4 regions of the Kribbella sp. NPDC050241 genome follow, and region 2 is predicted to be linked to each of the others. Evidence: riboswitches for the same ligand, from Rfam matches in the RefSeq annotation. Region 2 holds a riboswitch; each other region holds the start of a gene.
The links. Region 2 has a riboswitch for cobalamin ahead of metE (5-methyltetrahydropteroyltriglutamate--homocysteine S-methyltransferase). Riboswitches for the same ligand answer to the same signal wherever they lie in the genome.

Region 1 (3,950 bases), on a different contig from region 2:
AGCGCACGCGCGGCGGAGTTGGATCGCCTCTTCGGACGGGGCCCGTAGCTGCGCTGCCTGGTCGGCCGCCACCAGCGACCAGCGGAAGGTCGCATCGATGTTGCCGGCTCGTTCGTTGTGGACCGCCAGGTCGGCGGCCGTCAACTCGGCGGGTCGCGACTCGAGTACGCGGACATAGTCGGAATGCAGCTCGATCGATTGGTCGGGCGACAGACCGTCGTACAGAACCTCGGCCAGCAGCGGATGACGGAACCACCAGCTACCGCTGTCGTTGCGCACGACCCCACGGTCCTGCGCCTCGGACAGGCTGGGGGTGATCTGATTCGCGTCGATCCCATGGCCGGATGCGACCTGGCTCAGTACCGCGGACGACGTCGGGCGACCGCCAACGGCGAGAACTCTGGTGAGCAGCCGGGCCCGTTCGCTGAGGCCGTGCCAGGTGGCGAGCAGCGCTTCCCCGAGTGCGGCCGGGACCGTTGGAGGCAGACTTCGCTCAGCGCCGGACAGGCCGCGGACCATGAGTTCGACGAGATAGGGGTTGCCGTCCGACCTGGCCAGGACCTCGGTCGCGAGCTCGATGTCGGGCGTGTGGCCGAGCAGTCCTTCGATCTGGTTGCTGACGGCCCCCAGGTCGAGCGGTTGCAAGGAAGTCTCGCCGAAGTACGGCATCCGGCGCATGTCGGCCAGCCAGGAGTGGAGTGGATGCCCCTCGCCGCGTTCCTCGGTCCTGCAGGTGGCGATCAGGACCAGCCGCTGGACCCGGAATCCGGCGATCAAGTAGGACAGCACGTCCAGCGAGGCCACGTCGGCCCACTGCAGGTCGTCGATGACGACCACCGTCGGGCGCTGGTCCGCGATCCGGTTCAGCACGAGATCGACCAGCATCGGCAGCCGCGTCGAGTCGATGCCGTCGGCAGCGTCGCCGCTGCCGTTCGTGCCGATCGAGGGAAGCAAGGCGGTCAGCCGATCGGTCGCGGCGAGGATCCGCTCCCGCTCGTCCGCGTCGGCCTGGCTGAGCCAGTCCTGCAGTGCGCCGCTGATCGGGGCGAACGGAACCGACGCGCCACCGAAGTGCACGCACGATCCCCACAGGACGGTCAGCCGCGGATCCCGGCACATCTCCCGCGCCAAGCGGCTCTTTCCGATGCCGGCTTCACCGTGGATCACGATCGCGCGCGGGATCCCGCCGACGGCGTCGCGCAGCACATCGCCGAGCAGTTCCTGTTCGACGGCCCGTCCCGCAAACCGATGATCGGCCCGAAGACCCCCCATGTCACCTCAGTGAACACCCATCCGCGCCCAACCGACAGGCCCACCACCGCCGGGTGCGGGTGTGAACCTGGTCGCTGAGGGATGGGTGGCGTGTGTCATGATCGGGCGGACGGTTGTGGAGGAACACCGGTGACCGGCTTCGGCCGGGAGTCCGGGGCGGTCCCGCCACTGTGACCGGGGTGAATCCCGGAAGCCAGGACATCCACCTCCGTCCGTCGGACTGCGGTCTCCGTGGTACGGCGTACCAGCTGCCGGCGGGCGTGGATACCCGCTCGACGAAGGGATCCACCGCTCATGCGGCCTGCCTCACCGTCCAGTGGTTTCCCGTTCACCGCCGTGGTCGGGATGGACGATCTTCAGCTCGCCCTGATTCTGGCGGCGATCTCGCCGGCGATCGGTGGGGTGCTGATCCGGGGCGAGAAGGGTACGGCGAAGTCGACCGCGGTCCGCGCACTGACCGAGATCCTCCCGACGGTGGACGTCGTACCGGGCTGCCGCTTCTCCTGCGACCCCGACCACCCGGACCCGGCCTGTCCCGACGGGCCGCATTCGTCGGTCAGCGAATCCCGGCCGGCCCGGCTGGTCGAGCTTCCAGTGGGTGCGACCGAGGACCGTGTGCTCGGGTCGTTGCATCTCGAGAAGGCGCTGGCCGAGGGCATCACGGCGTACGAGCCTGGTCTGCTGGCCGCGGCGCACCGCGGGATCCTGTACGTCGATGAGGTCAATCTGCTGCACGACCATCTGGTCGACGTACTGCTCGATGCGGCGGCGATGGGACGTGCGACGGTCGAGCGGGACGGGGTGTCGGTCACGCACCCGGCGCGGTTCGTGCTGGTCGGCACGATGAACCCGGAGGAGGGTGAGCTCCGGCCGCAGTTGCTCGACCGGTTCGGGCTGACTGTTGATGTCGTCGCCAGCCGGGATCCTGCCGTCCGGGTCGAGGTGATGCGGGCTCGGCTCGGATACGAGGCTGATCCGGATGCCTTCATTGCTCGGTACGACGGTCCGCAGCGCGAGCTCGCCGAGCGCATCGTCAAGGCTCGTGCCCTGCTGACCGAGGTGATTCTCACCGACCCCGCTTTGCGTCAGATCGCGGAGATCTGCGCGTCGTTCGACGTCGACGGGATGCGGGCCGACTTGGTCACCGCGCGTACGGCGGTTGCCCACGCTGCCTGGTCCGGGCGCACTGTGGTCGAGGTGGATGATGTGCGCGCGGCCGCCAAGCTGGCGTTGCCGCACCGGCGTCGTCGAAATCCGTTCGACGCTCCAGGTCTTGACGAGGACCAGCTGGAAGAGGCGATCAACAACAGCACTCCGCCCCCGGAGGACCCGGACGACGATCCGGACGGTCCAGGCGGTCCGGGCGGGGGAGCGGATCCCGCGGACGACGGCAGCCCGGCCGACGCGGACCCTGCCGACTCCACCGCAGACCCGGCCGGAGTCGACCCGGATGGGCCAGAAGGCGGCGAGGCGAGTGGCCGGCCTGGGCCGGCGCCGGCTGGTGAGGTAGTCGGCAGCTCGGAGCCCTACAAGGCGCGGTTGCTCAGTGTGCAGGCCGCCGGGACAGGCGTCGCCGGTCGGCGGTCCCGGGCGATCACCGAGGTCGGGCGCGTGGTGGGCGACCGTTCACGGGCAGGACGTGAGGCAGGCCGCCCGCATCTCCTGGCAACTATCCGATCCGCGGCTCCGCATCAGCATGCGCGCGGGCGGACCGGGCCGGGGCTCGCGGTGCGGGCGGCGGATGTGCGGCTCGCCGTACGAGAAGGGCGCGAGGGCAACCTCGTGCTGTTCTGCGTGGACGCGTCCGGCTCGATGGGAACGAAGAAGCGGATGGGTGAGGTGAAGACCGCGATCGTCTCGCTGCTCCTGGACGCGTACCAGCGCCGTGACACCGTCGGCCTCGTCACGTTCGCCGGTGCCGCTGCGACGGTCGCCCTGCCGCCCACCGGCAGCGTCGAGACCGCCGTACGCCGGCTTGAATCGCTGCCGACGGGCGGACGTACGCCGCTCGCCGAGGGACTGCTGCAAGCCGCCGAGGTACTGCGGATCGCCGCGATCCGCGACCCACGTCGACGCCCACTGCTCGTGCTCGTCACCGACGGCCGAGCCACCCACGGAGACAACGCGTTCGCCCGCGCCCGCCAGGCGGCCGGCTGGCTTGCCCAGCACGGGATCGCCACGGTGGTCGTCGATTGCGAGCCGCGCCGCGGCGTCCGGCTCGGGCTGGCCGGGGAGCTCGCAGCCGACCTCGGCGCCGAGTACCTCGACCTCGGTGACGTTGCCGCTGGCAACCTCATCCGCACGGTGACGGACCGGAGGGCGGCCTGATGCCGAAGGGGCAGCCCAGTGTGGTGCCGCAGGACGGCCTGACCACCCGCCAGCGCCGGAGCCGGCCGCTGCTGATGGTGCACACCGGTGAGATGAAGGGAAAGTCGACGGCCGCCTTCGGGATGGCTCTGCGCGGCTGGAACCAGGGCTGGAACATCGGCGTGTTCCAGTTCGTCAAGAGCGCGAAGTGGAAGGTCGGCGAGGAGAGAGCGTTCAAGGCGCTCGGTGAGTTGCACACGGCGACCGGTCAGGGCGGGCCGGTCGAGTGGCACAAGATGGGCGAGGGGTGGAGCTGGTCGCGGAAGGCCGGCACCGAGGAGGACCACGCCGCCGACGCGCTGGAGGGCTGG
Region 2 (3,950 bases):
CCGCACCCGGCGACGCACCGATCGCCTTGGTGATGAGATCGGTGTCCGCGTCCGCGTCGAACCGCGGGAACATCAACTGCGCGAGCTGCGCACCCTTCACCCGCTTCAGCGCCTCGTCGGTGTCGATCACGCCCTCGTCGATCAGGCTGGTCGCGATCCGGAACGCGGCCGCCGCGGTCCGCTTGCCGACCCGCGTCTGCAGCATCCACAGTTTGCCGCGCTCGACAGTGAACTCGATGTCGCACAGGTCGCGGTAGTGGCCCTCGAGCTTGGCCATGATCGCCATCAGATCGTCGTACGACGTCTTGTCGATCTGCTCCAGGTCCGCGAGCGGGACGGTGTTGCGGATGCCGGCCACCACGTCCTCGCCCTGCGCGTTCTGCAGGTAGTCGCCGTACACACCGGGCTGACCGCTCGACGGGTCGCGGGTGAACGCGACGCCGGTGCCGGAGTCCATGCCGAGGTTGCCGAACACCATCGAGCAGATGTTGACCGCCGTACCGAGGTCGGTCGGGATCCGCTCCTGCCGGCGGTAGAGGATCGCGCGCTCGGAGTTCCACGAGCCGAAGACGGCCTCGATCGCCAGGTCCATCTGGGTCCGCGGGTCCTGCGGGAACTCGCGGCCGGTGTGCTCGTGGACGGCCTGCTTGAAGGTCTCGACCAGGCGCTTCAGGTCGTCCGCGTCCAGGTCGAGGTCGTTGCGGGTGCCCTTGGCTTCCTTGGCCGCCTCGATCGCGTCCTCGAACACGTCGCCGTCCATGTCGAGCACAGTCTTGCCGAACATCTGGATCAGCCGGCGGTACGCGTCCCAGGCGAACCGCGGGTTGCCGGAGTGATGCGCGAGCCCGTTCACCGAGTCGTCGTTCAGGCCGACGTTCAGAACGGTCTCCATCATCCCGGGCATCGACACGGCCGCTCCGGACCGGACCGAGACGAGCAGCGGGTCGTCGGCCTGGCCGAGCTTCTTGCCCATCTTCTGCTGCAGTACGTCGACGTGGTGGTCGATCTCGTCGGCCAACTCCGGTGGCACCGAGCCGGTGGCCAGGTACGCGCGGCAGGCCTCGGCGCTGATGGTGAATCCGGGTGGCACCGGCAGGCCGAGGTTGGTCATCTCGGCCAGGTTCGCCCCCTTCCCGCCGAGCAGCTCCTTCATGTCCTTGTTGCCTTCGGCGAAGTCGTAGACGAGTTTCGGCACGATCACTCCCTGTGGTTCAGGCGGTGCTTCTGAGCGCGGTGAGGTGGCCCGCTGGCCCATCGACTCCAGTGGCGGGGGCGTTGCTCTCAGAGTAAGCCCAAAAACCAGTCCAGTTGAACACTGGTCTCACGATGCCGACGTGACTCTGCCCACAGGTCGAAGGCCGGAAAACCCTTCCCCCGTTGACAACGCAAGACAATCGGCACGTCCGCCAACGAAACCTTCCGGCGAATCGATCCCGGGGTTTCGTCGCGTCGACGGCGGGTACCGCGAGTGGTGTTCGTCTCGCCGTCCGGCGCGTCGCGGTGCCCGCGGGTTACGCTCGGCACTGCCGACGGTTCGCCTGGTCGGGTGGTCGACGACGAGGCGAGGCAAGAGGGAACCCGGTGTGAATCCGGGACTGCCCCGCAGCGGTGAACGGGAACGACAGCCGTCAGACAGCACTGGACGCCCGGCGTCCGGGAAGCGACGGCCAGTAGGCCGACCGGTCGGACCGACCGGACTGCCCGTGAGTCCGAAGACCTGCCGACGGTCCGCGCACCAGCCGGTGCGCGGTGGATCGGTGGTCTCGTGGGAGGACCCGTCCGGCGTCTCCGCGACCCCGCCGATCCCTGGCACGCTCGCGAGGAGAGAGACGTGAACACCATCAAGACAGTGCTGGGCTATCCGCGCATCGGCCCGGACCGCGAACTCAAGAAGGCCGTCGAGAAGTACTGGTCCGGCGACAGCGACGCGGCCGAACTGGAGGCGACCGCCCACCGACTGCGCGCCGACACCTGGCGCGACCTGGCCGGCCGCGGACTCGACGTTCTCCCCGGTAACACCTTCTCGTACTACGACCAGATGCTCGACCATGTGCAGCTGTTCGGGATCATTCCGGAGCGCTTCCGCGCCCTCGATCGCTCCGGACTCGACACGTACTTCGCGATGGCACGTGGCCACGCCGAGGTCGCGCCGCTGGAGCTGACCAAGTGGTTCGACACCAACTACCACTACTTGGTCCCCGAGCTCGCCGAGAACACGGTGTTCCGGCTCAACCCGGCCAAGCCACTCGAGGACCTGGCGGCCGCGCGAGAAGCCGGTGTGGAAACCCGTCCGGTCCTGATCGGACCACTGACCTTCCTGCTGCTCTCGAAATCCACAACTCCGGGCTTCGAGCCACTCAGCCTGCTCGACCGTCTCCTGGACGCGTACGCCGAACTCCTCGGCAGGCTCGATGCCGCGGGAGCCGACTGGGTGCAACTGGACGAGCCGGTCTTGGTCCAGGACCGCACACCGGCTGAGCTCGACGCCCTCCGTCGCGCGTACGACCGGTTGGCGAAGCTCACCGAACGCCCGCGTCTCCTGGTCGCGACGTACTTCGGAGATCCCGGTGCTGCCCTGCCGGTGCTGGCGTCCACCGCGGTCGAAGGGCTGGCGGTCGACCTCGTGTCCACTCCTGGACTGGTCGACCAACTGGCCGTCTTGCCGTCCATCCAGCGTAAGACCGTTTTCGCCGGGGTGGTCGACGGCCGGAACGTCTGGCGCACTCCCCTGGGTGAGGCGTTGTCGACCTGCGTGAAGCTGCTCGGCTCCGTCGGCCGGCTCGCCGTCTCCACCTCGTGCTCGCTGCTCCACCTGCCGTACGACGTGGATGCGGAGGACGAGCTTGATCCGCAGGTGCGGGCGCGACTCGCGTTCGCGCGGCAGAAAGTCGACGAGGTAGTCCTGCTCGGCCGTGCGCTCAGCGAGGACGAGCCCCGCGTACTGGTGAACCTCGACAATCCGTCCCGCGGCCCGTTGAACGACTCCGGCCTCGCTCGTGAGCAGGCGGTCCGCGACCGGGTCGCCGCGATCCGTCCCGAGGATCGGCAGCGAGCGCCGTACGACGAACGCCGGACCGCGCAGGAGTCGATCGGGCTGCCGGATCTCGCGACCACCACGATCGGCTCGTTCCCGCAGACCGCGGACCTCCGCCGAACCCGCACCGAACTCCGGTCCGGCCGGATCGACCAGGCGACGTACGACGAGCGGATGCGGGCCGAGATCGCGCGAGTGATCAGCCTGCAGGAAGAGCTCGGGCTGGACGTGCTCGTGCACGGCGAGCCCGAGCGCAACGACATGGTCCAGTACTTCGCCGAGCAGCTGGATGGCTTCGCGACCACCAGGCACGGCTGGGTGCAGTCGTACGGCAGCCGGTGCGTCCGGCCACCGATCCTGTACGGCGACGTGTCGCGACCCGAGCCGATGACCGTGCGCTGGGCGTCGTACGCGCAATCGCTGACCGAGCGGCCGGTGAAGGGGATGCTGACCGGGCCGGTGACGATCCTGGCCTGGTCCTTCGTCCGCGACGACCAGCCCGTCGCCGTCACCGTCGATCAGGTCGCGCTGGCCCTGCGGGACGAGGTGGCCGACCTAGCGTCGGCCGGGATCAGGATCGTGCAGGTGGACGAACCTGCGCTGCGCGAGTTGCTGCCGTTGCGATCGGCGGAGCAGCGGGCGTACCTGGACTGGTCGGTCGGTGCGTTCCGGCTGGCCACCGGCGGGGCGTCCGCCGAGATCCAGATCCACACGCATCTGTGCTACTCGGAGTTCGGTGCGGTGATCGCCGGGATCGACGGACTGGACGCCGACGTGACCACGATCGAGGCCGCGCGGTCACGCATGGAGATCCTCGGCGACCTGGCCGCCTGCGGATTCCGCCGCGGCGTCGGGCCAGGCGTGTACGACATCCACTCTCCTCGCGTCCCCAGCCAGGACGAACTCACGGATCTGA
Region 3 (3,950 bases), on a different contig from region 2:
CTCGGCGAGATCGTCGCCCTGGGTCCGCATCGCCGACGTACCCCAGATCGTCAGGCCGACCGATCGCGGCCACTCCCCCGTCTCGGCCTTGTGCCGGGCCAGCAGCGAGTCGGCCAGCGCGACCCCGACATCCCAGGCGTTGCGGCTCGGGATCGCCTTCGGGTCGACGGCGTAGAAGTTGCGCCCGGTCGGCAGCACGTTGACCAGACCGCGGGTCGGCGAGCCGGACGGACCGGCCTCGACGAAGCGGCCGTCCAGGGCGCGCAGTACGTTCGTCAGTTCGTCACCGGTGCGTGCGAGCCGCGGCACGACCTCCTCGGCGGCGAAGGCGAGCGACGCCTCGACCTGTTCCGACGACCGCCCGAGCACCTCGATCACGACGACCGGGACCTTCGCGGCCTCCCAGCTCAGCGTCTCCATCCCGACGACGAGCTTGCGCGCGACGGCTTCGAGCAGGTCGACACCGTCGGCGCCACTCACCGCCGGCAGATCCGCGAGCGTGGCCAGCTCGGCAAGCTCCGGCACGGCCCGGCCGGGATCGGCGAGCATGGCCGCCTCGTCGACTCCGAAGGTCTCACCCAGCGCCGTGCGCAGACCGGGAATCGAGTACGACCCGCCCCAGAGTTGCCGCGCACGCAGTACGGCGAGCACCAGGTTGATCCGTGCCTCACCGGCCGGTGCACCACCGAGGATGTGCAGACCGTCGCGGATCTGAACGTCCTTGATCTCGCACAGATAGCCGTCCAGGTGCAGGACGAACTCGTCGAAGTCGTCGTCCTCGGGCCGCTCGGACGTGTGCAGGTCGTGATGCAGTTGGGCCGCCTGGATCAGGGTCCAGATCTGCGCACGCAGCGTCGGCACCTTGTCCGGGTCCAGAGCCGACACGGTCGCGTACTCGTCGAGCAGATACTCCAGCTTCGCCATGTCGCCGTACGTCTCGGCCCGCGCCATCGGCGGGACCAGGTGGTCGACGACGGTCGCGTGCGCGCGCCGCTTCGCCTGCGTCCCCTCACCGGGGTCGTTGACGATGAACGGGTAGACCATCGGCATATTCCCGAGGACGGCGTCCGGCGCGCAGCCGGCCGCCATCCCGATCCCCTTGCCCGGCAGCCATTCGAGCGTGCCGTGCTTGCCCAGGTGGACGACCGCGTGCGCACCGAAGCCGCCATCCGACGGCGGGGCCTCCAGCCAGCGGTACGCCGCCAGGTAGTGGTGCGACGGCGCCATGTCCGGGTCGTGGTAGATCGCGACCGGATTCTCCCCGAAGCCGCGCGGCGGCTGGATCATCAGTACGACGTTCCCGAAGCGCAGCGCCGCCAACGCGATCGCGGGCTCGTCCCTGGACGTGTCGACGTACAGCTCACCGGGCGGCTCGCCCCACGCCTCGGTCATTGCCTCGCGCAACGACTCCGGCACGCGACCGAACCACTGCTGGTAGACCGACCGCGGGATCGTCGCGACGGCGTTGGCCAACTGCTCGTCGGTGAGCCAGTCGACGTCGTGACCGCCCGCCGCGATCAGTCGGTGAATGAGCCCGTCCGCGCCGTCCGCGCCCTGCAGTTCACTGAGGTCGAGGCCGCCGAGGTCGTACCCGGCGTCCTCGAGCTGCCCGAGCAGGACGACCGCCGAGGCTGGAGTGTCCAGGCCGACCGCGTTCCCGATCCGGGCGTGCTTGGTCGGGTACGACGACAGCACCAGCGCGAGTCGCTTGTCGCCGTTCGGCACGTGCCGGAGCCGTGCATGCGCCACCGCGATTCCTGCCAGCCGGGTACACCGCTCCGGGTCCGGCGCGTACCGGGCCAGACCGTCGGCGTCGTACGCCTTGAAGGAGAACGGGATCGTGATCAGTCGTCCGTCGAACTCGGGGATCGCCACCTGGGTCGCGGCGTCCATCGGACTGATCGCGGCGTCGCTGGCCAGCCACTGCTCGCGGGTCGAGGTCAGCGCGAGGCCTTGGATCAGCGGGATGTCGAGGGACGCGAGCGCGCCGGCGTCCCAGGCATCATCCGAGCCGCCTGCGCTCGCGTTGGCCGCGACGGACCCGCCGGCGGCCAGGAGGGTCGTGACGAGGACGTCGCACTTCCGCAGCAGGTCGAACAGTCCGGCGTTCTCATCGCTGGTCGGGTCGAGTCCGCGGAGCGTCCCGCAGTACACGGGCAGCGGCTGCGCGCCGGCGGCCTCGACCGCACTTGCCAGCGCATCGACGAAGGCCGTGTTCCCGGAGATCTCGTGCGCTCGGTAGTAGACGATGCCGACCACCGGCCGCTCATCCTCGACGAACGTCCCGCGGACGCCGTACGCCGGGAGTGCGCGGGGCGGGTCGAACGCGTCGCCCGTCAGCAGCAGCGTGTCGCTCAGGAAGCCGGCCAGGTTGCGCAGATTCTCGGATCCGCCTTCACGCAGGTAGGCCAGCGCCTCGGTCACCGCGCCCGCAGGCACGGTCGACAACGACATCAGTTCGGCGTCGGGCGCGGCCTCGCCACTGACCACGACCGCCGGCTTGCCGGAGGCGAGCACCGCGTCGAGGCCCTCCTCCCAGGCCCGGCGACCGCCGAGCAACCGGACCACGACGATCTCGGCCGCGTCCAGCAACGGGGCCAGGTCGGCGAGGTCGAGCCGGGCGGGGTTCGCGACCTTCCAGCCGGCGTCCGCCTCGGCGGCGGCGAGCAGATCGGTGTCGGCGGTGGAGAGCAGCAGGAGGTTCGCGGGCATGCGCGACCGGTCCTTCCTCGGGGTGTCCACGCCCCGTCCGGAGGTGCGACAGCGGCAGTTCCTGACTCCCCTACGCCTGACTACGGCGCTGGGTCACAGTGGCGGGACCGTCCCGGACTCACACCGGGTTCCTGCAGTTGCCATCGCTTGACGCCGAGACTCTATCGGACGCGCCCACTTATGCTGGACGTGACCAGAAGGCGGCTGAAGGAGAATCCGGTGCGCCGCGAACACCCTGGACTCGTCATCGCTCTCGCTGCCGGTCTCGTCGCCTCGGCCGTCCTGGTCCCGACCAGCCTGGCGACCGGCATTCGCCAAGGCGACGGCACCGACGACACGGATCCGGCGGTGGTCACGACCTGGAACGCGATCGCCGAACGGACCATCCTCACCGAGAACTCCACCCCGATTCCCGTGTCCGGGCAGTACTTCGGCTTCGTGTCGATCGCCGTGTACGACGCGGTCGTCACGATCGAGGGTCACTACCGGCCGTATCTGAAGCAGCCACGAGCCCAGGCCCACGCATCGACGCAGGCCGCGGCCGCGACCGCGGCGTACCGCGTGCTGAGTCACTACTTCCCGGCTTCGGCACGGCAGCTCGAGGCTGACTACTCCGCGTCGCTCAGCGACGTCTCGAGCGGCCCAGCGAAGGCGCGGGGGCAGGAGGTCGGTCAGGCAGCCGCGGATGCGCTGATCGCGGCACGGCGCAACGACGGGCGCGATGCCGCACGGTCATTGGACGTCACGCCCGGACCGGGCAGGTGGCGGCCGGCGAACAGTGAGCCGATGCGAGTGCAGTGGCTCGGGTTCGTCCGGCCGCTCGTGCTCAAGTCGCCGAAGCAGGTAGAGCTGCCTGGTCCCGACCCGCTCGACTCCGAGGCCTACGCCCGCGAGCTCGCGGAAGTGACGAAGAAGGGCGCGAAGGACGGCTCCAGTCGTACGGCGGAGCAGACCGAGACCGCGCTGTTCTGGAGCGCGAACCCGGTCGCGCAGTACCAGCAGGCGCTGCGCGACAAGGTCACCCGGCGCGGACTGGACACCGTCACGAGTGCGCGTGCCTTCGCGCTCCTCGGCACCAGCACCGCCGACGCCCTGGTCGCGTGCTGGCGGACCAAGTACGACTTCGCCTTCTGGCGACCGGGTACGGCGATCCACCTGGCCGACATCGACGGCAACGGCGACACCACCGGCGATCCGGAGTGGAAACCCCTGATCGCGACACCACCGGACCCGGAGTA
Region 4 (3,950 bases), on a different contig from region 2:
CGCCGGCGCACCTGGTGCCCGACCTGCTGGCGGATCTGATGACCTTCGTCCGGGAGTCCCGGCTGCCGGTGCTGGCGAAGGCCGCGATCGCGCACGCACAGTTCGAGACCATCCACCCATTTGCCGATGGCAACGGCCGGACCGGGCGAGCGCTGATCCACCTGATCCTGCGGGCCGATGGACTGGTCACGCGGACCGTGCCGCCGGTGTCGCTGTCGCTCGCCACGCACGCGATGCAGTACGTCGAAGCACTGACGGCGTTCCGGCATGTCGGTCGCGCGACTACTGCGAAGGCTCGGTCGGCGGCGAATCCGTGGCTGCGGATGTTCGCGATGGCCTGCAGCCACGCGACGGCGGAGGCCGCTCGCTTCGAGCAGACGGCCGCCGAACTGAAGTCCGCATGGCGCGAGCGAGCCGCGCCTGTCCGCGGCGGCTCGACAGCCGACCTGCTCATCGAGGCACTGCCTGCCGCGCCGGTGCTCACGCTCGCGGCGGCCGCGCAACTTGTCGACCGCTCCCAGCAGGCAACCAACCAGGGTCTGGCGAGGCTCGTCGAGGCCCGCATCCTGCGTGAGATCACCGACGGCCGACGCAACCGCGTCTACGAGGCGCCCGAACTGATCGACGCGTTCACCCTGCTCGAACGCCGCTTCGCCAGCCCGGCCGCGGACACCCGGATCGAGCCACCTAGCAGACCGGTTCCATCGAGGCCAGCACCAACACGCCACGCACATTGACTTTCTTCTCCCGAGCGAGCAAGAATTCGAACATATGTTCGATCGTACAGGGAGAGATGATGCCAGAGCCGTTCGACTGGGACATCCTGCACCGGCCATCGGCGATGGCCATGGTCCGGGGCCAGCTCGGCTTCAGCTGGATGGTGCTGTCCGGCCGGCTCGCGCAGTTGACCGACGACCAGTACTTCTGGCGACCGAGCAGCGAGGCGCTGACCGTCGTACGCCGGCACTACACCGGGCGGTTCCGATCACTCGGGTCCGGCGAGTGGGTCGCGCAGTGGCCCGACGAGCCGGACCATCGCGGGCCACGCACGATCGCCTGGCTGATCGCCCATCTGACCGAGACGTTCTTCGAGCGCTGGGAGTGGACGTTCGGCGCGAGCCAACAGGGACGTGCCGACATCACCCTGCACGGCAACGCGCGCGATGCGGTGGCGTGGCTGACTCACTGGGTCGAGGCCTGGCAGGACGCGATCGCCGCTCTCGACGAGGAGCAGGTGATGACGATCGGCCTCAGCCAGGCGACCGAGCTGGACGCGGGCGAGCCGTTCGGTCACGTCGTACTGCGGCTGAATCGTGAGCTGATCCACCATGGCTCGGAGATCATGACGCTCCAGGACCTCTACGCGGTCGCGGCGTGAGGACCACAACATGTGCGACATGCGGCGTGGCGCTACCACAAGATCTAGGGTCAGCCACTTAGCATCACTACTGCTGGTGGTTCGGAGTGGTCGGCACCACAAGATGTGGGGCCACGCCGAGGCAACAGGGGAATCCGGTGCGAGTCCGGAACTGCCCCGCAACGGTGAGCGGAAGCCTTCCGCGAGTCCGGATACCTGCCACCGGCGCGTGCACCGCCGGTGCACGTGGTCCGAGACCTCGCGGGTGGGTCGCAGGGCGTGGCGGCAGTGTTCCCGGCCGGTTCTGCCGGCCCCGTCGTGCGCCCCTCCGCGTGGCTCCGATCCTCCGAACTCTTTTGGAGACAACACCTGTGACGATTGCTTCCTCATCCCGGTCGGCGACAGCCGACCGGTCGATCCAGCTGACCGTCGTACGCCGCGACGGCGGCCACACCGGCTTCGACCAGACCAAGATCTCGGTCGCCATGACCAAGGCGTTCCTCGCCGTCGAGGGTGCCGAGGCGGGCACCACCCACCGGGTCCGTGACCTGGTGACGGACTTGACCGGCCGGGTCGTCGAGGCCCTGACGAGCCGCGGTGACGCCCGCCGCAGCGTGCAGGTCGAGGACATCCAGGACCAGGTCGAGCTGGCGCTGATGCGCGCCGGCGAGCACCAGGTCGCCCGTGCGTACGTCCTCTACCGCGAGGAGCGCACCAAGGCCCGCACCCCGGCCGACCCTTCCGGCATCACCGACAAGCCCGCGCTCAGCGTCCGCGCGGCCGACGGCAGCACCGCGCCGCTCGACATCGACCGGCTGCGCGTGATCGTCGCGGAGGCGGCCACGGGTCTGGACGCGGTCGACCCCGAGCTGATCCTCGACGAGACCCTCGGTTCCTGCTACGACGGCATCGCACAACACGAGGTCGAGCTCGCTCTGGTGATGGCCGCCCGGTCGTACGTCGAGACCGAGCCGCAGTACAGCTTCGCCGCGTCCCGGCTGCTGCTCGACCAGATCCGTCGCGAGGCGCTCGGCCGCGTCCACGGCGAGCCGCGGCAGGCCAGCCAGGCGGAGATGGCCCAGGCGTACGTGGACTACTTCCCGCGCTACGTCGAACTCGGGGTCGAAGCCGGGCATCTCGATCCCGAGCTGGCCACCTTCGACCTCCCGCGCCTCGCCGCCGCGATCCAGCCCGAGCGCGACCTGGACTTCACCTTCCTCAGCCTGCAGACCTTGTACGACCGCTACCTGCTGCACATCGACAAGGTGCGCTTCGAGCTGCCGCAGGCGCTTTTCCTGCGCGTCGCGATGGGGATGGCGCTGCGCGAGGACGACCGTGACGCAAAGGCCATCGAGTTCTACGAAATGCTCAGCTCGTTCCGGTTCATGACGTCGACGCCGATCCTGTTCAACTCCGGCACGACCCGACCGCAGCTGTCTGCCTGCTTCCTGACCACCGTCCAGGACGACCTGGCCGAGATCTTCGCAGGCATCCGCAACAACGCGCTGCTCGCCAAGTACTCCGGCGGCCTCGGCAACGACTGGACCCCGGTGCGCGGCATCGGCGCCAGGATCCGCGGGACCAACGGTGAGTCGCAGGGCGTCGTACCGTTCCTGAAGATCGCCAACGACACCGCGGTCGCGGTGAACCAGGGTGGCAAGCGCAAGGGTGCGGTCTGCGCGTACCTCGAGACCTGGCACATCGACATCGAGGAGTTCCTCGACCTGCGCAAGAACACCGGCGACGAGCGGCGCCGTACCCACGACATGAACACCGCGAACTGGGTCCCCGACCTGTTCATGCAACGGGTCGAGGCCGGCGGCGACTGGACACTCTTCTCCCCCGACGACGTGCCCGAGCTGCACGACCTGTACGGCACTGCGTTCGCGGACGCTTACCGCGGTTACGAGCAGGCCGCGGACCGTGGCGAGATCCGGGTGTTCAAGCGGGTCAAGGCGGTCGATCTGTGGCGGCGGATGCTCACGGTGCTCTTCGAGACCGGGCACCCGTGGATCACGTTCAAGGACCCGTGCAACCTGCGCTCGCCGCAGCAGCACGACGGTGTCGTCCACTCCTCGAACCTGTGCACCGAGATCACCCTGAACACCAGCGCCGACGAGATCGCCGTCTGCAACCTCGGCTCGGTGAACCTGGCTGCCCACGTCACACCTGACGGGCTGGACGCCGAGCTGCTCCGCGACACCGTCATGGCGGCGGTCCGGATGCTCGACAACACCATCGACACGAACTTCTACACCACGCCCGAGTCGGAGCGGTCGAACCTGCGGCACCGGCCGATCAGTCTCGGCCTGATGGGGTTCTCCGACGCACTCTTCCGGCTACGGATACCGTATGCCTCAGAGGCGGCGGTCGCCTTCGCCGACAGCTCGATGGAGCAGATCAGCTACCACGCGATCGAGGCCTCCAGCGATCTCGCCGCCGAGCGCGGCCGCTACTCGTCGTACGACGGATCGCTGTGGAGCCAGGGCATCCTGCCGATCGACTCGCTCGAGCTGCTCAAGACGGCGCGGGACGGCGACCTGATCGTTGACCAGAGCAAGCAGCTCGACTGGGACGCGCTCCGGCAGAAGGT

Region 1: linked by a shared signal. The riboswitch ahead of ACIBG5_RS03185 (putative cobaltochelatase) and the one ahead of metE (5-methyltetrahydropteroyltriglutamate--homocysteine S-methyltransferase) in region 2 are both predicted to bind cobalamin.
Region 3: linked by a shared signal. The riboswitch ahead of cobN (cobaltochelatase subunit CobN) and the one ahead of metE (5-methyltetrahydropteroyltriglutamate--homocysteine S-methyltransferase) in region 2 are both predicted to bind cobalamin.
Region 4: linked by a shared signal. The riboswitch ahead of ACIBG5_RS25650 (ribonucleoside-diphosphate reductase subunit alpha) and the one ahead of metE (5-methyltetrahydropteroyltriglutamate--homocysteine S-methyltransferase) in region 2 are both predicted to bind cobalamin.

What each region holds. Positions count from the first base shown of each region.
Region 1 covers NZ_JBITJE010000001.1:700,805-704,754, forward strand. The annotation lists gene ACIBG5_RS03180 (AAA family ATPase) at 1-1,272, opposite strand, end outside; cobalamin riboswitch at 1,362-1,494, shown strand; gene ACIBG5_RS03185 (putative cobaltochelatase) at 1,567-3,600, shown strand; gene cobO (cob(I)yrinic acid a,c-diamide adenosyltransferase) at 3,600-3,950, shown strand, end outside.
Region 2 covers NZ_JBITJE010000007.1:34,950-38,899, forward strand. The annotation lists gene ppdK (pyruvate, phosphate dikinase) at 1-1,195, opposite strand, end outside; cobalamin riboswitch at 1,514-1,740, shown strand; gene metE (5-methyltetrahydropteroyltriglutamate--homocysteine S-methyltransferase) at 1,832-3,950, shown strand, end outside.
Region 3 covers NZ_JBITJE010000001.1:692,323-696,272, reverse strand. The annotation lists gene cobN (cobaltochelatase subunit CobN) at 1-2,712, opposite strand, end outside; cobalamin riboswitch at 2,748-2,875, opposite strand; gene ACIBG5_RS03155 (vanadium-dependent haloperoxidase) at 2,902-3,950, shown strand, end outside.
Region 4 covers NZ_JBITJE010000005.1:457,628-461,577, reverse strand. The annotation lists gene ACIBG5_RS25660 (Fic family protein) at 1-737, shown strand, start outside; gene ACIBG5_RS25655 (DinB family protein) at 797-1,378, shown strand; cobalamin riboswitch at 1,439-1,596, shown strand; gene ACIBG5_RS25650 (ribonucleoside-diphosphate reductase subunit alpha) at 1,729-3,950, shown strand, end outside.